Regions from separate parts of the Vibrio sp. BS-M-Sm-2 genome, predicted to be linked through region 2. Evidence: predicted binding sites of a transcription regulator. Region 2 holds the regulator's gene; the other holds the start of a gene.
The links. The regulator CRP, encoded in region 2, controls carbon source genes, mostly activating them, when cyclic AMP is high. The targets are predictions, from matches to a motif close to TGTGANNNNNNTCACA.
Positions count from the first base shown of each region.

Region 1: AB8613_RS19670 (glycogen/starch/alpha-glucan phosphorylase) is a predicted target of CRP. The motif match lies at 4,748-4,763, and genes of this name have one in related genera.

Region 1 is NZ_CP167895.1:802,670-813,630, forward strand. Features, by position in the region: gene AB8613_RS19660 (DUF368 domain-containing protein) at 120-1,040, opposite strand; gene malT (HTH-type transcriptional regulator MalT) at 1,667-4,375, opposite strand; gene AB8613_RS19670 (glycogen/starch/alpha-glucan phosphorylase) at 4,942-7,395, shown strand; gene malQ (4-alpha-glucanotransferase) at 7,571-9,751, shown strand; gene glgB (1,4-alpha-glucan branching protein GlgB) at 9,927-10,961, shown strand, end outside.
Region 2 is NZ_CP167894.1:2,232,151-2,243,111, reverse strand. Features, by position in the region: gene AB8613_RS10165 (hydrolase) at 195-1,187, shown strand; gene AB8613_RS10160 (YheU family protein) at 1,317-1,529, shown strand; gene AB8613_RS10155 (phosphoribulokinase) at 1,607-2,476, shown strand; gene crp (cAMP-activated global transcriptional regulator CRP) at 2,716-3,348, shown strand; gene AB8613_RS10145 (DUF1338 domain-containing protein) at 3,526-4,317, opposite strand; gene astD (succinylglutamate-semialdehyde dehydrogenase) at 4,582-6,039, opposite strand; gene astA (arginine N-succinyltransferase) at 6,079-7,098, opposite strand; gene AB8613_RS10130 (aspartate aminotransferase family protein) at 7,206-8,417, opposite strand; gene AB8613_RS10125 (aminodeoxychorismate/anthranilate synthase component II) at 8,882-9,460, opposite strand; gene AB8613_RS10120 (ExeM/NucH family extracellular endonuclease) at 9,661-10,961, opposite strand, start outside.

The DNA of each region.
Region 1 (10,961 bases), on a different replicon from region 2:
TATGGTAGAACTAAAAAAGCGAAGCTATTGGCTTCGCTTTTGTTTGTTTAATCGAGAGGTGAGCTTAGTATTTTTAAGCATTATCTGTTTTAAACGCTTTCCAGAAGTTGGCTGAATGATTAGTCAGCGTTGCGCTCTGCAAATTTCTCTAGTCCTAGAACCAAGGCAATCGCAACAAACATCATCACAATCGCCATGACCAGCTGAGAAGGCTGAGAGGTTACGGCTTCAAAATCAAACGGTGATAGGTTTTCTTGAATCAGAGGAACTTGTTCACCTTTTGAGTTTGTGCGCCAGCTGATGGTCTCTTTCCACGGCCAAATCTTAGGTAGCGTACCGATCATCAAACCGGTTAAGAACACAAGCGTGAAGTCGCGGAATGAACGCAATAGCCAAGACAGTACATGTGAGAAAGTCAGTAGACCAATCACACAGCCGCCAAGGAATAGGGCAAGCACATCGATTTGAAACGATTTAACGGCGCCAAGTACTGGGCCATACATGCCAATTAGAAGCAGGATAAAGCTGCCTGAAATACCCGGTAAAATCATCGCGCAGATCGCAATCGCACCTGCAATCAGAACATTGATGCTGGTTGGTTCCATTTGCAGCGGCTTAAGCACGGTAATGCTGTAAGCGAAAGCAACGCCAAGCAGTAAAAACACGAATCGAATCATATCGCGCTTTTCTACTTGCTTAAGAATATGGAAAACCGACACCAATATCAGGCCAAAGAAGAAAGACCACAGTGGAACGGGGTGGGTGACCAACAACCAAGAAATCAGTTTTGCAAATGTCGCAATGCTCGTGAATACGCCTGCGAACAGTGAAATTAGGAAGAAACCATTGATGTGATTAAACGCGGCTTTGAAGCCTTCACGTTTCCATAAGCCAAGTACGCTAGGGTTAATTCTTCGAATGCTTTCTAGCAGCGTATCGTAGATACCAGTGATGAATGCGATGGTTCCGCCCGACACGCCAGGAACAACGTCTGCTGCGCCCATCGCCATGCCTTTGAAAAAAGTACTTAAGTAGTTCATTGCTTCATAGAGTTGAGGGTGATTTTGTGCAGTATACAAACTTTAGTGTAAAAAAAGTATGAATATGCCATTGGGGAAGGGCTTTTATTACTCTCTTAACTGTAAGGCAATAAGTTGAAGTGAACATTTGCCTAACATTTAAAATACAACCACTTAGTAATTTGTCATTAACAGTAGAGATGAAACTGATCTCTTATCGATATTGCATCTTGGTTGCATTATGCAAATGCACTTTGCAATTCGCATGACAAATTCATGGTTTTTATGCGATGCAGGGCTTATAAAACGTCGAATAAAAGTTGGCACGCTAACTGCATTATGTACATTGACCCTTCTTAAGCCGAGGGTCACCTAGCCAACTGACGTTGTTAGTGAACTTATGATTGTTCACAAATATATAGAGCCAATCGCGATTATTGCGGTTGGCTATTTTTTTGCCTGTCGTTTGGTTATCTCTAGTTTTTATCGGTTATCCCTCATTTTCCAAGCGAAAAAAAAGCCAGCCACCATCGGTGACTAGCTTATGCTTTCTCGAATCAATCTCGAATCAATCTCGAATCAATCTCGAATCAATCTCGAATCAATCTCGAATCAATCTCGAATCAATCTCGAATCGTGAACCTGTTTTAGTACCCCATCAACTGCAGCAAGTTCTCCGCTGTGCTGATCGCTTCTTTACGGTTAGCAATGTTGAGCTTTTGGTAAAGGTTACGGATGTGAGTCTTGATCGTGGTACCTGCTACATCGAGTTCTTGAGCGATCTGCTCATTACTGAACCCTGAATAGATCAGACCAAGTACTTGCCATTCACGCTGGGTGAGTGGGCTAGTGCGCACAAGCTCAGGAATATTCGGGTGATTAACCAAGTTCTCAACAAAGTCTTCATCGAAGTGAACCGAGCGACTGCGCTGGGTGGTGGAGATATCCTTCATGATTTGTTGTGCGCGGTGACGTTCTAAGTCACCTAAGCCAGGCTTGTTGCTCAACTTATCCAAGATATGCCCGATAGTCCCACCGTCTACTAAGAAGTTACCGACCATACCGGTTTGGTTAGTCATATGAAGCGCTTCTTCAAGCAGTACACGTGCGCTGTCTTCATCGTTAATTTGTGTACGTAACACGGCTTCAACGATCAAGTTGCGGTTGGTGTCTGTAATCAGGTGCGAACGCTGGGCTTCACTCTTAAGGAAAGTCAGCGCTTCTTCGGCCTCTTCGTATTGCTCAAGGATGATGTGAGCACGAACGATGTTTCTCCATTGAAGCTGGCAGAAGTGGTTGCTTGCCGATTCAGGTCGAACAGCAACGCTCAACCAGTCGCGGATTGCGTCTTTATCGCCTTTCACTTGCCAGAATAAGATCAGAGAAAGTGACGCATTCGCTGTCCAATCTACGTGGTAAGTCGATTGACGCAGAAGGTGTTGGATTTGGTCAATAAATTTCGACGCTTTATCAATCTCGCCGCGACTTAGTGAAATACGAGCCAGCATAGAATAGCTGTGCAGATGTTTACTCGGAGAGTGGTGGCCAAGGATATCTAAGCCTTTGTAGCAGCACTCTTCCGCTTCATCCAATCGGTTCCAACACCAGAAGATCTGAGCGCGGACACGCAATAAGAATTCGTGCAGAGGTACGTATTGAAGCTGATGTTCTTCAATCAATTTGAATGCACTGTCTTGCAGTTCAAATGCCGCTTGAACATAACCTTGAGCAATCAAGATTTCGCTTTGTTGCAGAATCGCCCATAGAGCCTGATGGTAAACCTGATACTGACGTGCCAGTTTTTCGGTTTGTTGCATCATCGGTAGCGCACGGCTTAGGTTACCCATTACGTGATTCACTTCGCCCACAACTGAGGTTGCGACAATGCGGCTACGATAAACGGTGGTGTTCAGTTGGCTCAACGAAAGCTCAGCCAATTCCAATGCTTTTTCAGGCTCATTGCTGTTAATGGCAACTTGTGCACGTAAGGCGTTGTATTGGCCTTGCTGTTGAGTATCGAGTTCAATGTTTCGAGCTTGATATTGAGTCTCAGCCTCTTCCAACAAAGTACCCACTTGGTCATAGCGGTGCTGACTTTGTGCCAACCATGCGCGCAGCATTGAAAGCTTTGGCTCGCTGTAGAGTTGATCAGTAGTCAGTTGCTTGATCGCCATCTCTAAAGATGAAAGCTCACCTTGGTTGAACATCGGCCAACCGTGCTCAGTCAGGATTTGAATGATCAGTTCTGGATCTTCAGCGCGCTGTGCGTGACGCAGAGCTTGGTGTGGAGTGTTTTGCTTGATCCACGCTTTTGCAGCACTTCGATGCAGTTCAGCTTCCTGTTGAGGAATTCGAGCTTGACGCTCATGTGCGAGGAATTCACCAAACAAGTTATGGAAGCGATACCAGTTCTTTTCACCTTCAAGCGGGTAGATGAACAAACCAAAACGGTTGAGTGACTCGATCATACCTAACGCATCTTCACGCTGTGTAAGTGCACACACAAGCTCATCGTTGAAGTGATCAAGCACAGAACATTGCATCAAGAACTGTCGGGTTTCTTTGTCTAGCAGGTCGAATACTTCTTCAACCAAATAGTCCCAAAGATGGGCGTGGTTAAAGTGAGAGAAAGACTCTGCGGACTGTGCCAGGGTGCGTTTTTGGTGTTGTGCCTGTAGCGCGATAAGTTGCAGTGCAGAAGGCCAACCCTCTACATAACTACAAATACTGTCTGCAGTGGTGTCATCAATGCCGTCAGCTACGCGTTGGTTGAAAAAGCGTGTGGTTTCTTCGGTATCAAACGCCAACGAGTCATTACCTAATTCGATCATTAAGTCACGAACGCGCAGGTTTGCTGTACCAAGTGGTGGGGTACCTCGACTGGTAGCAACCAACGTTAGGTTGTCGGGCATGTGTTTGAGGAAGAAGCGCATGGCTTCGTGGATGTCGTCATTGTTGACCAAGTGATAGTCATCCAACACCAGAAAACATTCGTGATGGAATTCCGACATCTCGGCGAACACTTCACTCAATAAAGAATGCAGCGATGAAAACTGTCGTTTTTCTGCCAGTTTTTGGGCATTCGGACAGGCATTTTGAGTCGCTTTATTAAGTGATTGAAGTAGGTAGTTGATAAAGCGGAAGGCATCGTTGTCACTATCATCAATGCTGTACCAACCCACATTGGGTTTATCTACCAGCCATTGTGCAGCCATGGTGGTTTTACCGTAGCCCGCTGGAGAGCGGAACAACACAAGCTTATAGCAATCTGCATTGTGAAGCAGATCGAGAACCCTAGGTCGTAGGATTGCATTATGTAAGCGGCCGGGACGAGTCAGTTTCGAAGGGATCCACATATCGAAGTTTTACACCTATTCCGTGGCTATGTTCTGGAATATCCCAATCTATTGTTGAGTGCATTCCAATGACATTAGCCTAATTACTTAAGTCTTTACTCATATTACGTGAAGCAAAACGTTACCGACTATGATCCTCCTCAGAAACCTTGCGCTCCTGCATGTTTTTGGGTGTCTACGCCCTTTATTTGAGACTTTGCTCACGTTGTGGGTTGGTTTGTGAATGTGACTTCGTTCCTCCCTACACGGGGATCTATGCAAAAGATGAGAGCTGGAAATTATTTTCGTGATCTGAAACTCAGATTTGACAATGACTTTAATCTGGTTAAATAAAAGTCACATTAATTGAAGTTAAGTTATCGAACGGGAGCTTGTGATCTTAGTCACTTCAAGTTTTTGTTCGAAGTCAGAACATGAGAGTCAGATCACTAACCCTAAGTCGGTACGCCCCCTACGCCCTCCCATCTACTCCTAGTTAGTCGCGTTAGCGGGAGGATGTTTAGTTTATGGTGACCATGCACGATATGTCACAGATGAATTAGAACTATTAAAGCGAGATTTCTGAAATGAAACCAACTCAGCAAAAAACTTTCGATAAAGTGTCGTTCCAAGAAAGCGTTAAGAAGCATTTATCTGCAACCTACGCAACAACGATTGAAAACGCGGATAGCCGCGCATGGTACCTAGCAATGGGTCGCGCATTAGCAGAACTCACAACATTCGACCTGCTAGAAACTGAAAACGATGAAAAAATTAAGAACGCGAAAAGCGTTAACTACCTTTCATTAGAGTTTTTGATTGGCCGTCTAACAGGTAACAACCTGATCAGCATGGGTCTATACGAACAGATCACGCATGCAATGGAAGAGCTAGGTCAAAACCTAACTGACCTTCTAGAAGAAGAACGCGACCCATCACTAGGTAATGGTGGTCTTGGTCGTCTTGCTGCTTGTTTCATGGATTCTTGTGCCGCTCAAGAATACCCAACAGTAGGCTACGGTCTTCACTACGAATACGGTCTATTCAAACAGTCTTTCCAAGACGGTCGCCAGCAAGAAGCACCTGACGCATGGCGTGGTGTTGAAGGTTACCCATGGGAAGTAGCTCGTCCAGAACTAGCACAACACATTGGTTTTTACGGTCATGTAGAAGTTGAATTCATCGACGGTAAAGAAGTACGTACTTGGGTTCCAGGTATGGAAGTAAAAGCAATGCCTTGGGATCTACCAATCGTAGGTTACGAGTCAAGCACGGTTTACCCGCTGCGTCTTTGGGAATGTCAGGCAATCGCACCATTCTCACTAGCAAGCTTCAATAACGGTGATTACTTCGAAGCGCAACACTCGCTAATCGATGCAGGTAACATTACTAAGGTTCTTTACCCGAATGACAACCACGAGAAAGGTAAAACACTGCGTCTAATGCAGCAGTACTTCCACTCAGCAGCATCGGTTCGCGATATTCTACGTCGCCACGAAGCAGCAGGTTTTGCTCTAGAAGATCTGCCTAAGCAAGAAACGATTCAGCTTAACGATACGCACCCAACGATTGCGATTCCTGAGCTAATGCGCATCCTGATTGACGAGAAAGGTCTATCTTGGGATCAAGCATGGGAAATCAGTGCTCACACGTTCGCTTACACGAACCACACATTACTTCCAGAAGCGCTAGAAACTTGGTCTGAATCTTTGATCAATCGTCTTCTTCCACGTCACATGGAAATCATCTTTGAAATCAACCACCGCTTCATGCAAGAAGTTCGCAAGATGTGGCCTGGTGACGGTGAGAAGCAAGCGAAGCTTTCTATCATCCAAGAGGGTTTCCACCGCATGGTTCGCATGGCAAACCTATGTGTGATTGGTTCTTACAAAGTAAACGGCGTAGCTGCACTTCACTCTCAACTGGTTAAGAAAGACTTGTTCCCAGAGTTCAACGAAATCTTCCCAGGTAAACTGACTAACGTAACAAACGGCATCACGCCACGTCGTTGGTTGAAGTTCTGTAACCCAGGTCTATCTACACTAATTACTGGCAAGATCGGTACTGAGTGGCCTGCAAAACTTGAGCAGCTAGAAGGCATCGCTAAGTTTGCAACAGACGCGAAATTCCAAAAAGAATTCATGGCTGTTAAGAAAGAAAACAAACAGCGTCTTGCTGATTGGGTTCAAGAGAACATGGGTATCGAGCTAGATACTAACGCTATTTTCGACGTTCAAATCAAGCGTCTTCACGAATACAAGCGTCAGCACCTAGATTTGCTACACATTCTATCTCTGTACCACCGTATTCTTAACGAACCTGGTTTCGAGTGTGAGCCTCGCGTATGTTTCTTCGCAGCGAAAGCAGCACCGGGTTACCACCTAGCGAAAGAGATCATCTTCGCAGTTAACAAGATTGCAGAGAAGATCAACAACGATCCTCGCATCGGCAACAAGCTTAAAGTGGTATTCATCCCTGACTACCGTGTAAGCATGGCTGAAATCATCATCCCTGCAGCAGACGTTTCTCAGCAAATCTCACTGGCTGGTAAAGAAGCATCAGGTACGGGCAACATGAAGATGGCTCTAAACGGCGCTCTAACTATCGGTACGATGGATGGCGCGAACGTTGAGATTCGTGAAGAAGTTGGCGATGAGAACATCTACATCTTCGGCCTAGACGTTGATGGCGTTCAAGCACTGAAAGCTCAGGGCTACAACCCATACGACTACTACAATGCAGATCCACTACTGAAAGCATCTCTAGATCTATTGACTGGCGATGAGTTCACTCCAGGTCAACCAGGTCTTCTACGTGCAACGTTTGATAGCCTGCTAGACGGTGGTGACCCATACCTATGTCTTGCTGACTTCGCATCTTACGTGAAAGCGCACGAAGACATGGGCACGCAATACAAAGACCAAGCAGGTTGGGCTAAGAAAGCGATTCTTAACACAGCATTGGTTGGTAAGTTCACATCAGACCGCTCTATCCGCGACTACGTGAACAACATCTGGAAACTTGAAGCGGTTAACCGTTAATAGTTCCAAAAGTAGCCAAGGCAGTTTCTGCCTTGGCTCAATTAGCTTGTGAGCAAACAGATGGCTTATCCGGTAGCAATGCTTACAAACTGATTGTCACAAGCTAATTGATTAGTAACAAATTAGATAACAACCCTACAAAATAGAAAGCGTCAGAACGTTTTCGGAGAGAGCGATGAAAGAACAGACCGTATTAAAACAAGTCGCAGAAATGGCAAACATTGCCGACAGTTACGTTAGTGCGTGGGGCGATGAAGCACAAGTATCAGACGAGACGATTACGTCTCTATTGGCTTCGTTGGGCTACGATACAAGCAGCGATGATGCACTGCTTAAGTCAGCAGAAAGAAAACACAAAAAAGATGTACTAGACCCAGTTCTTGTCTTGCGTGACGGTGAGCCAGTAGAAGTGGCGCTTAATCTAGGTGTGAGTGCTCGTGAAAGTGAGTTCAGCTGGCGCTTAGAAACCGAGCAAGGAGAGGTACTTGAAGGCTATCTTCAATCTCAAGTCGTTCGTGACGAGCGTGCCGAGGGTGGCCCTTTAGTGTTTGCATTGCCAAGTGATTTGGCATGGGGTTATCACAAGCTAATTGTGAGCCGTAAGCGCCGTAAGAAGCCTTACGAGATGACACTGATTATTACGCCAAAAGCGTGTTTCAAGCAGTCACCAATCGAGCAAGGCAAAAAGCTGTGGGGACCAAGTGTTCAACTTTACACACTAAGAACTCAGCACAACTGGGGTATTGGTGATTTCGGTGACCTAAAACAGCTTGTTGCTGATATCGCTTCTCGCGGTGGGGATTTCGTTGGTCTAAACCCAATCCACTCATTGTTTCCTGCGAACCCTGAAGGCGCGAGCCCATACAGCCCGTCTTCTCGTCGCTGGTTGAACATCCTATACATTGATGTGAGTTCAGTACCTGAATTCGCACTAAGTGCAGAAGCACAACAAACGGTAGGCAGCGCAGAGTTCCAACAACGTCTACAAAAAGCGCGTGAAGCACACTGGGTAAACTACACCGAAGTGTCTGAACTTAAGATGAGCATCTTGCCTCTGTTATTCGCAGAATTTAAGACTCGTCATCTAGACAAGAACAGCGACCGTGCACAAGCGTTCTTAGCCTTCGTAGAAGAGGGTGGCGACAGCCTGATGCATCAAGCCGCGTTTGATGCTCTACATGGTGAACTACACGCTGAAGATTCTGGCATGTGGGGATGGCCGGTATTCCCTGAGAAGTACCGTACATTCGACAGCCCAGCGACACAGAAGTACATCAAAGAGAACCTAGAAAGCGTTCATCTGTACATGTACCTGCAATGGCTAGCAGATTGCCAGATCAACGATGCACAGTCTCTTGCAGAAGAGAAGGGCATGGCAGTTGGTCTGTACCGTGACTTAGCGGTAGGTGTTGCAGATTCAGGCAGCGAAACTTGGGCTGACGAAGGCAACTTAGTGATGGATGCGAGCATTGGTGCTCCACCTGATATTCTTGGTCCTTTGGGTCAGAACTGGGGTCTACCTCCTCTAAATCCAGAAGTGCTTCAAGAAACAAGCTACGACGCTTATATCAAGCTACTTCGTGCGAACATGAAGCACTGTGGTGCACTGCGTATTGACCACGTTTTAGGTCTACTGCGTTTGTGGTGGATTCCAAAGGGTGAAAACGCAACCAAAGGCGCTTACATCTACTACCCAGTGCAAGATATGCTGTCGATTCTTGCGCTCGAATCTCACCGTTACCAATGTAGCGTTATCGGTGAAGATTTAGGTACGGTGCCGGATGAGATCGTAGACATCCTAGCAGATGCTGGCGTGCACTCTTACAAAGTGTTCTTCTTTGAAACATCAGAAGAAGACGGTGGTTTCATCTCACCGAAACACTATGCATCACAATCAATGGCGGCACTGTGTACACACGATATGCCCACATTGCGTGGCTTCTGGCACTGTGATGACTTGAAGATGGGTCAAGAGATTGGTTTATACCCAGACGCAGCACAGCTAGAAACTCTGTTCGATGACCGTCTTGAGTGCAAACAAGGTATCTTAGACTCAGTGGCATGGCATGGTTTCCTACCTGAAGGTGTTGGTCGCGATGCGAGCCAAGTGCCGATGGATTCTTACCTTGCTGAAGCTCTTCAACTGCACGTAGCAGCTGGTGGTTCAACACTACTGAGTGTTCAGCTGGAAGATTGGTTAGAGATGGATAAGCCGGTAAACATTCCTGGCACGGTCGATGAGTACCCTAACTGGCGTCGTAAACTATCAATGAACTTGGACGAAATCTTTGCTCACGAAGGCGTTAATCGTATCGCTTCTAAGCTGACTGACGTTCGAGAAAAAGCAGGTAAGTAATGACGTTGAGTGACTTGAAATTAGGTGGTTTTTTGCTTACGCCGTACGAAACTACAACCTCGGTCACTCAATAATGAATGCTCATCTGGTAGAATAAACCGTCGTTATATTGCCCGCACTAATAGCGGGCATTTTTGTATTATGTTTTTTGGATGTTTGGTTAGGGAGAAACGTTTTGGAACTAAGTTCGATTTCAAAGCAAAAACAAATATATACCCAACTATCACAGGCTTGCTTCACAGACCCATTTGCGTTTTTAGGTCCATACCTACCTTCTGATCAAGGTGCATTACGTGTATGGATTCCTGGAGCAGATAAAGTCGAGTTGATTGTTGGAAAGGAACCTCGTATTGAGTTAGCGCGAGAGGGTGAAAGTGGTTTCATTCTTAAGCAAGAGAGAGACTTACGTTTTACTCACTATAAGCTTGCGGTTGATTGGGCTGGAGTAGAGCAGATCATTGATGATCCATATCAGTACCATGATTTGTACGCGAGTTATGAAGATCTTCACACACCGAAAGATATGTACCATCACATGGGGGCTCAGTTTATTACGCTAGAGCGTGATGGACAGACGATTTCAGGTACTCGTTTCTTGGTGTATGCACCGCACGCAACTGCGGCAAGCTTGGTAGGTAACTTCAACGCTTGGGATGGTCGCCGCCACCCAATGCAACGTCTAGATTACGGTATGTGGGGCCTATTCATTCCTGAACTGGAAGAGGGCGCTCAATACAAGTTTGAATTAAAAGGACCAAATGGCGAAGGCTTACCGCACAAAGCTGACCCATGGGGTTTCTACTCTGAGCAATACCCTTCGTTCTCATCTGTGACTTACGATCACGCTCGTTACGAGTGGCAAGATACTCAATGGCAGAATCGCCCTGTAACGCAAAAGCGTAAAGAAGCGCTTTCGTTCTATGAACTGCACGCGGGTTCTTGGAAGCGTAACGCTGAAGGTGAGTTCTTAAATTATCGCGAGCTTGCGGCAGAGCTGATCCCATACTTAACAGACCTTGGCTACACGCACGTTGAGCTAATGCCAGTTTCAGAGCACCCATTCTACGGTTCTTGGGGCTATCAGCCTGTTGGTCTATTTGCACCGACTAGCCGTTTTGGTTCTCCAGATGATTTCAAATACTTCGTCGATCAATGTCACCAAGCGGGCCTTGGCGTTGTGCTTGACTGGGTTCCAGCTCACTTCCCAAGT
Region 2 (10,961 bases):
ACGCACAATGAAGTGTTTAACGCACCTAACATTGATATTATTCAACCGGTTACTCATGGCCTGTTTTTGTATCTCATATAAGAGAAAGCCTTGCGCTTATGCCGAGAATCAACCAAGCTCAAATAAAAACGTGGGCGTTTCGTTACAAGCTCAACACGTTATCAAAGCCCATAAAAGAAGCATGGATCGTTTTTATGACAATATTTACCGCAGCCGCTGGTCTCTCTAATCCGCACTTACAAACCTTAGTGCCACGGTTTATTAGAAAACAGGCGCTGTTTCATCCTCACTGGCAAACCTTAGAAACTCCCGATGGTGACTTTCTTGATCTTGCTTGGAGCGAATCACCAGACGGTGACAACCCAAGCAATGATGCTCGAAGTAACAAGCCGATATTCGTTCTATTCCATGGCTTAGAGGGAAGCTTTGAGAGCCCATACGCCAATGGACTGATGAATGCATTTGCTAAAGATGGTTGGTTATCGGTAATGATGCACTTCAGAGGCTGCAGCGGAAAACCCAATCGCCTGGCTCGCGCTTACCATTCAGGTGAGGTCGAAGATGCGCGCTTTTTCCTAAGACACCTGCACGCTCAGTTTCCGAATAACCCAAAGGTGGCGGTTGGCATCTCCTTGGGCGGAAACATGTTGGCGAACTATTTGGCGGAATACGCAGATGACCCACTGTTGTCCGCAGCAACGATAGTCTCTGCACCTTTTGATTTGGCCTGTTGTTCAAGTCGCATAGAGCGCGGCTTCTCGAAGTTCTATAAGAAGTACCTGCTTAACTCACTCAAATCGAATGCCTTGAAAAAGGTGAAGCTGTTACAAGAGAAACTCGGCATCACGGCTGAATCCATCAAGAAGATCGACAAGCTGTATGAGTTTGATGAACGGGTTACTGCGCCCCTGCACGGATTCAAAAACGCGCAAGACTACTACGCACAGTGCTCAGCTCTTCCTAAGCTCAATAAGATAAAGCTACCGACTCAGATCATCCATGCTAAAGACGATCCTTTCATGACCGATGATGTGATTCCTAAGTTCGTTCTGCCGGATAACATCGATTATCGCTTGTTTCAGAAAGGCGGCCATGTTGGGTTCATCACAGGTAGCACACTCAAACCACGATTCTGGTTAGAAGAAGCCTTACCTGCGTATTATGAAAGTATCCAAGGTTCAGTATAACGACGAAGCCTTGCTAAATATAAACGCGAAACCTTGATAAGATAGCGCAGCCCCAAACTGGGGTTGTACTAAAAACACCACTAAACACACTCATCAACATATCAATGAACATAAAAGAGAGAAGTATTTATGATCATCCCATGGCAAGACATCGCGCCAGAGACACTAGAAAACCTCATTAGAGAATTCGTGCTGCGTGAAGGCACAGACTATGGCGACGTTGAGATCTCACTGCAAAACAAGATTGATCAGGTGAAACATCAATTAGCTTCTGGTGACGTGAGCATCGTGTTTTCCGAACTGCACGAGACCGTTGATATCCAGGTGACAAAACGCTTCTAGGCTGCGCTTAGAAAGGAGCCGTGTTATAGTGGAAAACGATTGCTAACAAGTAAGTTACTCAAACGACAAGGGTTGTCATGTCCGCTAAACATCCAATTATTGCGGTGACGGGTTCATCTGGAGCCGGCACCACCACTACCTCAGAAGCCTTCCGCAAAATGTTCAATATGATGGACGTGAAGGCTGCTTGGGTTGAAGGGGATAGTTTCCATCGCTTCACTCGACCAGAAATGGATGTCGAGATCCGAAAAGCGCGCGAACAAGGTAAGCACATCAGCTACTTTGGTCCACAAGCCAACGACTTTGGTGCGCTAGAAGAATTCTTCCGTAAATACGGTAACGAAGGTACAGGTAAGGTACGTAGCTACCTACACACCTTCGATGAAGCCGTGCCTTACAATCAAATGCCGGGCACCTTTACACCATGGCAAGAGATCCCTGAAAATTCCGACGTGATGTTTTACGAAGGCCTGCACGGCGGTGTGGTTGATGGTGACATTAACGTTTCTCAACACGTCGATTTGCTGATCGGCATGGTGCCAATTGTAAACCTAGAATGGATCCAAAAATTCGTTCGTGATACCCGCGATCGTGGCCACTCACGCGAAGCAGTAATGGACTCCATTGTTCGTTCAATGGATGATTACCTTAACTACATTACCCCGCAATTTTCGCGTACTCACATCAACTTTCAGCGTGTTCCAACCGTAGATACATCGAACCCACTTAACGCCAAAGGGATTCCAAGTTTAGACGAAAGCTTCGTTGTTATACGTTTGCGTGGCATCAAAAACGTCGATTTCCCCTACCTTCTGGCTATGATTGATGGTTCGTTTATGTCTCGTCATAACACGCTAGTGGTGCCAGGAGGCAAGATGAGTTTTGCTATGGAACTCATTGTGAGGCCAATCCTACAACAGCTCATCGAAACTGGAAAAATAGGTTAACAAAACGGCGTTCTGGTTGATTACTTTTCATACCGTGATCATGTGCACAATTTTGCGTAAAAAATCGTAGCTTGGTCACGATTAAAATCAAGAAATAGTACCTGAAAAAGGATACTATTCTTAAACGAAACACAAGATAGCTTGCAGCACTCAACGAGTGCTCTTATCCTACAAGTCAATCCAGGCTTAGCTAAAATACGGAAAGCAGCAAGCATACCCTGCAGAGGAAGTGAGATATTATGGTTCTAGGTAAACCTCAAACCGATCCAACATTAGAGTGGTTCCTTTCACACTGTCATATTCATAAGTACCCTTCAAAAAGTACTTTGATTCATGCTGGTGAAAAGGCAGAAACCTTGTACTACATCGTTAAAGGTTCTGTGGCAGTTCTTATCAAAGACGAAGAAGGTAAGGAAATGATTCTTTCTTACCTAAACCAAGGCGACTTCATCGGTGAGCTTGGCTTGTTCGAAGAAGACCAAGAGCGTACTGCTTGGGTTCGTGCTAAATCTCCTTGTGAAGTAGCTGAGATTTCTTTCAAGAAATTCCGTCAACTTATCCAAGTGAACCCAGATATCCTAATGCGCCTTTCAGCGCAAATGGCAAACCGTCTACAAGTAACTAGCCAAAAGGTTGGTGACTTAGCGTTCCTTGACGTAACAGGTCGTATCGCTCAAACGCTACTAAACCTAGCGAAACAGCCAGATGCAATGACTCACCCTGACGGCATGCAAATCAAGATCACTCGTCAAGAGATTGGCCAGATCGTTGGTTGTTCTCGTGAGACAGTTGGTCGTATCTTGAAGATGCTTGAAGAGCAGAACCTAATTTCTGCACACGGTAAAACTATCGTGGTATACGGTACTCGTTAATCTCGATTAACTGAGCCAAAAATTTGAAAGCCACCAAATGCGAATTTGGTGGCTTTTTTGTTTTCTAAAGATCTAGAGAGCAGATGCGAATGGGACACTTACAACTTCCAAACACAAACACTCTCGAAGCGAAGCGTACCCGCATCTCTAGGGCAAAGCCCGTGCTCGTATCTTTCTTTAACCGTTGGTGCTTTCGAAGATCTTATCCGCCGATGCAGCGACAAAACCGGTATAAAGCTCACCATTCGCCATTGCATAACGCTTAGCAAACTCATAGAAGCCACCAGGAATCATCTCATTGCCTTCAATAAATGCCACTGGGACTTTGTCTGCCATGGTGGATGATTGCTCTAATAATACCTCTGGAGAGCCTTTCACCTCACCGCCTGATGCGTTAATCGTAAAGCCAGCATCATTCAGGTAATCATTCACTGCTTGTACTTCATCGAACTTGTTCAGTTGATTGACACTTACCGTGAAGTGGTTAGCACCGTAACCGTGAGCCGCTAACCAAGAGGCGTATTCGCTCTCTTTTGCTAGTACTTGGAAATCAGCGAAGCTCAAATCCCATTGGCGACCGCCAAACAAGAATTCATGACCTTGCAGCTTGCTAGCATCGACTTGCTCAACTAACTTAGCAACGATCTGTTGTAGCTCACTTGAGCACTCTTCTACCTTCAACTCACTGATGAACACTTTTGGTTGTTTTGGGTCTGGGTGTTCGTAATGCTTCGCGACTAGCTTCTTGCTCTCAAACAGGTAGTCTCCACACGCCTTGTAACCCAGTTCAAGGAAAGGTTTAGCTAGTGTTTCAATACCGAGAGGGGCAACATTAAAAGTACGCAGTGCAATATGGTCGTTGATCAGCGCTTCATCTTCTTTCAGCAAGTGATGCACTTTCTCAGCCGATGGACACAGCCTGTGAATGTAATCGTCCCATAGTGATTTAAAGAGTAGATCGGGCGTCATGGTGACTCCTTGTCAGAGGTTCTAGCAAGCTAGTAATTTGGATTAGAAAGGGAGAGGCTGGACACAGAGTCAGCAGCCATCAGCCTGTGACATATTTGTTCTATTATTATCTACCGCCCAATCTAGGTGTCGGACGTGATGGAAAAGGAAGCGATAACACCACTTCCTTATTTCAAACTTAACGAATGAGCCTAGTACTCATAAGCCTAAGTCAAAAAGTCTTTAGCTTATAAACCTATGACTCATCAATCTATTGTTTAGAAACTAAAGCTCAATGCCCGGGCTAAACGTAGCTGGCAGTTGAGTTTCACCACCTTCCATTGAAGCCATTGGGTAAGCACAATAGTCCGCCGCATAGTAAGCACTTGGACGTAGGTTGCCAGAAGCACCCGGGCCACCAAATGGTGCATCACCACTTGCGCCTGTGAGTTGGCGATTACGGTTAACAATACCCGCGCGGATATGGTCTACGAAGTATTCCCATTCAGAATCGTCTGTAGATACTAAGCCAGCAGACAAACCAAAGCGTGTGTCGTTAGCTAACTCAACCGCTTGCTCTAGCGATTGGTAACGAACCACTTGTAGTAATGGGCCGAAGTACTCTTCATCAGGCAGTTCAGCAATGTTGGTTACATCGATAATACCCGGAGTAACAAATGCCGCTTCACCCGCTTTTGCTTCAACCAGACTCACACCGCCTAACGATTGCAGATTCGCTTGCGCGTCCAGAATGAACTTAGCGGCAGCTTCAGATATTTGTGGCCCCATGAAGGGTGCAGGCTCAGCGAATGGCTGATCAACACGAACCTTCAAGGTCGCAGCAACGAGCTTATCCAGCAGTTGATCGCCCTTCTCTCCAACAGGAACATACAAGCGACGTGCACATGTACAACGTTGACCCGCACTGATGAAAGCCGATTGAATAATGGTATAAACCGTCGCGTCAGCATCACCAAACTGGTCACTGATTACCATAGGGTTGTTACCGCCCATCTCTAGCGCCAGCATCTTGCCCGGTTGGCCCGCGAATTGACGATGTAGGATATGACCGGTATTTGCACTACCTGTGAACAGCACGCCATCAAGACCTTTAGCATCTGCTAGTGCGATACCTGTCTCTTTAGCGCCTTGTACTAGATTGATTACGCCAGCAGGAAGACCCGCTTCTTGCCATAGCTTCATTGCAAACTCACCCGTCCAAGGTGTCTGCTCTGAAGGCTTAAATACCACGGTATTACCCGATAGCAGAGCTGGAACAATATGACCGTTAGGTAGGTGACCTGGGAAGTTGTAAGGACCAAATACCGCCATCACGCCTAGTGGACGATGACGAAGTACAATCTGGTTGCCAGCTGCTTCACGTGAAGCTTCACCGGTACGCTCATGGTAAGCACGAATGGAAATAGCAATCTTACCCGCCATCGCTCCCGCTTCAGTACGAGTTTCCCAGATCGGTTTACCCGTCTCTTTTGCGATGATTTGCGCAATTTCTTCGCTGTTCTCTTTTACCTTCTCAGCAAAGTTCAACACGATCGCTTCACGCTCTGCAAAGCTCAGTTTTTTCCAAACCAAGAAGGCTTCACGAGCTGCTGCCACTGCAGATTCAACCTGTGCTGGCGTTGCGCTATCACCCTGCCACACTACTTCATTATTGTATGGGCTTACTGATGTCATGGCGTCACCTTGACCTGCCACCCACTGTCCTGCTATCCACTGAGTCATACTTCTATCCTTAAAATCTTCGACAGATAATCGCTGCTCTTACTGAGCCAACATGCGAACGAATTCGCCTTCTTTTACTTCAAGAGCGCTTGCTACTTCAGATGATAAAATCACTGTGTCGCTTGCTTGGTCATACGCGCCTTTCGCGGCTACTGCGCGGAAGTTCTCAAATGATGTATTCCCAATTAGGAAGTCTTTAGAGCTTGAGTGCTCTGCAATTTTCACCTGAGCTCTAATCGCATGACGCACAGATTCGATGTTTCTTAAATCACACTCAACCGTTGGGCCTGCATCAAAGATATCGACATAGCCACGGTTGGTGAAACCTTCACGTTCCAACAACTTAAGTGCAGGGCGCGTATTGTCATGAACCTCTCCGATCACCGCCTGAGCTTCTTTGCTCAGTAGGTTCACATAGATAGGTAGCTTCGGCATAAGATCAGCAATGAAGCCTTTCTTACCAATACCGGTTAGATAATCAGCAAGTGTGAAATCAATCGAGAAGAAGTGTTCTTGCAGCCATTGCCAGAAAGGAGAATTACCTTCGGCATCCGATACCCCCCGCATCTCAGCAAAAATTGTTTTCGAGAAACGCTCTGGGTGTTCAGCCATCAGTAGGAATCGGCACTTCGACATCAAACGACCGTTCAAACCACCACGGAAGTCAGGGCGCAAGAATAACGTGCAAATTTCACTGCATCCGGTGTAGTTATTACCAAAAGTCAGTAGCTTAACCACGTTATTAACGCCAAGCTTTTGCGATGAATGAACCACCTTGCTGATGTGATAAGAGTAAAACGGTACATCCCAGCCAATCGAGGCTTCGATACCCGTGGTACCTGCAACTTCACCCGTTTCGGTATCAAAGCCAACCATTAGGTAGCCTTCATCACCGGGTTCAGTCACGTCTGGTTTAGCAAAGCTGTATTCAGAGTGAGTAATACGGTTAGTTAACAGTTCTTCGTTAACAGGAAGAGATGTGAATCCGTGACCAGATTCAACCGCGCAAGTATGCAGCGCATCGTAATCAGATAATTTTATTGGGCGAACAACTAGCATCAATATTCCCTCCAGATGCAAAATAGGCCCAAAACCAGAAGCTTGGGCCTTTAGCAGAACGTCATGGGATCGCTCTATTGGCGATCATTCCTATGACGCCGCTCAGGCTAAACTAGCGTAGCGATTGCTTTGTCTAGTTTTGATAGGCCTTCTTCAATTTCTTGTGTAGTAATGACCAGTGATGGCGTGAAACGAACCACGTTTGCACCAGCAACCAGTACCATCAAGCCTTGTTCGCCTGCTGCTACTAATACGTCACGTGCACGGCCTTGCCACTCTTCGTTAAGCGCAGCACCTAGTAGTAGGCCTTTGCCACGAACTTCACTGAAGATTTGGTACTTGTCGTTAATCTTAGCAAGACCATCACGGAACAATGCTTCGCGCTCTTTCACGCCAGCTAATGTTTCAGGTTGGCTAACCACATCAACAACCGCTTCTGCAACAGCACACGCCAGTGGGTTACCACCGTAAGTAGAGCCATGCGTACCGACTTTTAGATGTGTCGCTAATTCAGTCGTCGTGAGCATTGCACCAATAGGAAAACCACCACCCAGTGATTTAGCAGTGCTCAAGATGTCTGGTGTTACACCTAGACCTTGGTAAGCATAAAAGTTACCAGTACGGCCGTTACCGGTTTGTACTTCATCAAAGATAAGTAGTGCATTGTGTTTGTCACACAGTTCACGAACTGTGTTCACGAATTCAGAGGTTGGTGAGATGATACCGCCCTCGCCTTGCAGAGGTTCCATCATGATTGCACAAGTGCGATCAGAGATGTGCGCTTCTAGTGCTGCAATATCATTGTAAGGAAGGTGAGTTACATCGCCCGGTTTAGGACCGAAGCCATCAGAGTAAGCTTCTTGACCACCAACCGTTACGGTAAAGAAAGTACGACCGTGGAAACCTTGTTTGAATGCAATGATTTCAGATTTCTCAGGACCGTGAACATCCGCCGCCCAACGACGAGCTAGCTTTAGAGCTGCTTCGTTCGCTTCCGCGCCAGAGTTTGCAAAGAATACTTTTTCTGCAAAACATACGTCTGTTAGCTTTTTCGCTAGACGCAGTGCAGGTTCGTTGGTCATCACGTTACTTAGGTGCCAAATCTTGTTTGCTTGCTCAGTAACTGCGTTAACCATTGCCGGGTGACAGTGACCCAAACAGCTCACAGCGATACCACCAGCAAAGTCGATATACTCTCGGCCTTGTTGGTCCCAAACGCGTGCGCCTTCCCCTTTTACCGGGATCATTTCCATTGGGTTATAACAAGGCACCATCACCTCATTAAACAGACTACGTTCTACTTTATTTTCCACTGTCATCGTACATTCCTTCTCGATACCGCAAGCTTCGCAAATAAGCGTAATGGTTCATAAGTGAGACAAAGATATTTTGTCTCGCCATAATCCCGCTGCAGCATTATATTTACATTTAATTAACCTTTTCAATAGTAGATTATTCTTTAGCCATCCCTAACAACCAGCTAAACGTCACTACCTATGACTATTTATGCATCAATTAATCTGTTTTATGAAGCTTTTTTTACCTAAACGTATAACCAGCAATAGCAAAGCCTTACTGGCACAGCGGTATATAGGGTTCGAGAGGAAATAAGGCGAATAATTTTGCATAGGCTAAAAACTTAGCGAAGCGAGAGAGAAATGTTATAAAAAGTGATCGGCGTCAGAGGGAGAGAGGCGCGTAAAGCCCGAATTTAAACGCTTAACGAATAGGCTGATAGGTTTAACTGGCTTATTTAGACGGAGAAAGAGTCAAATTTAAACACTTAGCGTGCTAGGAAGTTAGCGAGAAGCTGGTGTCCTTGCTCTGTTTTAATCGATTCAGGGTGAAATTGTACCGCATCAATCGGCAAGGTTTTGTGTTGATAACCCATGATCTCATCCATGCTGCCATCTTCAAATTCCGTCCAAGACGTCAGTTCAAAGCAATCTGGTAGCGTGCCATTTTTCACCACGAGTGAGTGGTAACGTGTCACGGTCAATGGGTTGTTCAATCCTTGAAAAACACTCTTACCATTGTGGCGTATCGGAGAGGTTTTACCGTGCATCACTTGTCTGGCTCTCACCACTTCACCACCAAACACTTGAGCGATGGCTTGATGACCAAGACACACACCTAAGATCGGCAACTTACCCACGAAGTGTTCAATGACTTGCAGAGAGATTCCCGCATCATCCGGTGTACAAGGACCCGGCGAGATAACAAGGTGACTAGGATTCAGCGCTTCGATACCTGCGATATCAATCTCATCGTTGCGTACAACTTTTACAGTTACCCCTAACTCACAGAAATACTGATACAAGTTATAGGTAAAGGAGTCGTAGTTATCGATGATAAGTAACATGGGTCGAAATCGTTTGCTAAATACTAAAGGATTGGGAGATATAGGGGCGGTATTGTGCAATACCCATAGCGAAAGGCAAGTGGAAACTGCATTTCGCCAATAATTAAGGCCAACCTAGGTTGACCTTAATTGTTTACAGATAGCCTTAAGTTATCTGAATTGGCTTGCTTGTATGGCTTGCCAAGCTACTGACGATTTAGCTACTTGCGACGACGCCACATTGCTAGGCCAAACAATGACATCAACGCACCTAAGCCGAATGAACCGCCGACTCTGAGCTCAAGAACCGCAGGATCATGATCCGATGAACGGAAGTGATCCTGGTACTTAGGCAGGTCGCCTTTGTACTCTTCGTTGTAGTCAAACAACGTCGATTCACCACCGTTAATGTGCCAGTCAGTTGCATCCACCACCATGTCTTTCAGGCTATCGCTGATCAACAGGTGATCCAGTGCGCCCACTTCGTCATTGTATGAGTAGCTCCAGCTGTCTGGGTGCTTTTGAGCCACTGCATTAATGTAGCCGTAGTTCTTAGTAATTACCGCACCGCTGTCACCAAACTGCTCAACGCCGTCAATGTAAGTGTTACGCGCCGCTTTGATTTGCTTACCGTATTTCTCTTCAGAGTAATCCGTCAGTACCAGCATTGGATCTTCCATGCCATACGAGTTCATATCACCCAGAATCACTTTATGGCCTTCAATGCCGTCTAGCGCTTCACCCAGTGCAACAGCCGCAGCAACACGGAAGTTCTCACATGAACCTTGCTTATCGGCATCTACACCACCTTGACCGCCTTGCTCAACAGGGGCAGCATCTTCCCAACACTTAGAACCTTTCGATTTAAAGTGGTTAATCGCTACAGTCAGTTTCTCTTTGGTGCCCTTCACCTTAAAGGTTGGTGCCAATGAGTCACGTTGGTAGTTCTTACCGTCTTCAATCACCTTGCCAGAATCGTCTAACACTTCTGGTGCTTGTTGGCTTGGCATCGCGATAACGCGGCTGTCTTTAAGCTTAACCACCTTCTTACGGTAAATAACACCCGTTGTAATGACATCAGTACCAATCGAGTCCATCTCGTCGGTTACGCCATCTTCATTAGAATCAACAGCCACAAAGGTATATCGGTCTTTCTTACGCTCAATGCGATCATTCAGCTGGTTAACAAGCTGTTGAATAGCCGAACCTTCACCAAAGCCGTTGTTCTCAATTTCCATCAAGCCGATGATGTCAGCATCCAAGCGAAGAATCGCGTTTACAATCTTCTCTTGTTGTACTTCAAACTCAGTGATGGTGTTTGCACCACGGTTATTGCCATGCTGGTTCGCATCACCACCAAATGGAGAGTTGAAGTAGTTCAGTACATTAAAGGTCGCAATACGTAAGTCGCCTTCATCCATATCTGGTTTGTCGGTACGCGGGTCGTTGCGAACGAAGTTTTCAGCGGTGATCTGGTTAGTCGTGATGAGGCGGTACTCGCCATAGCTGTAGGTCAACACGC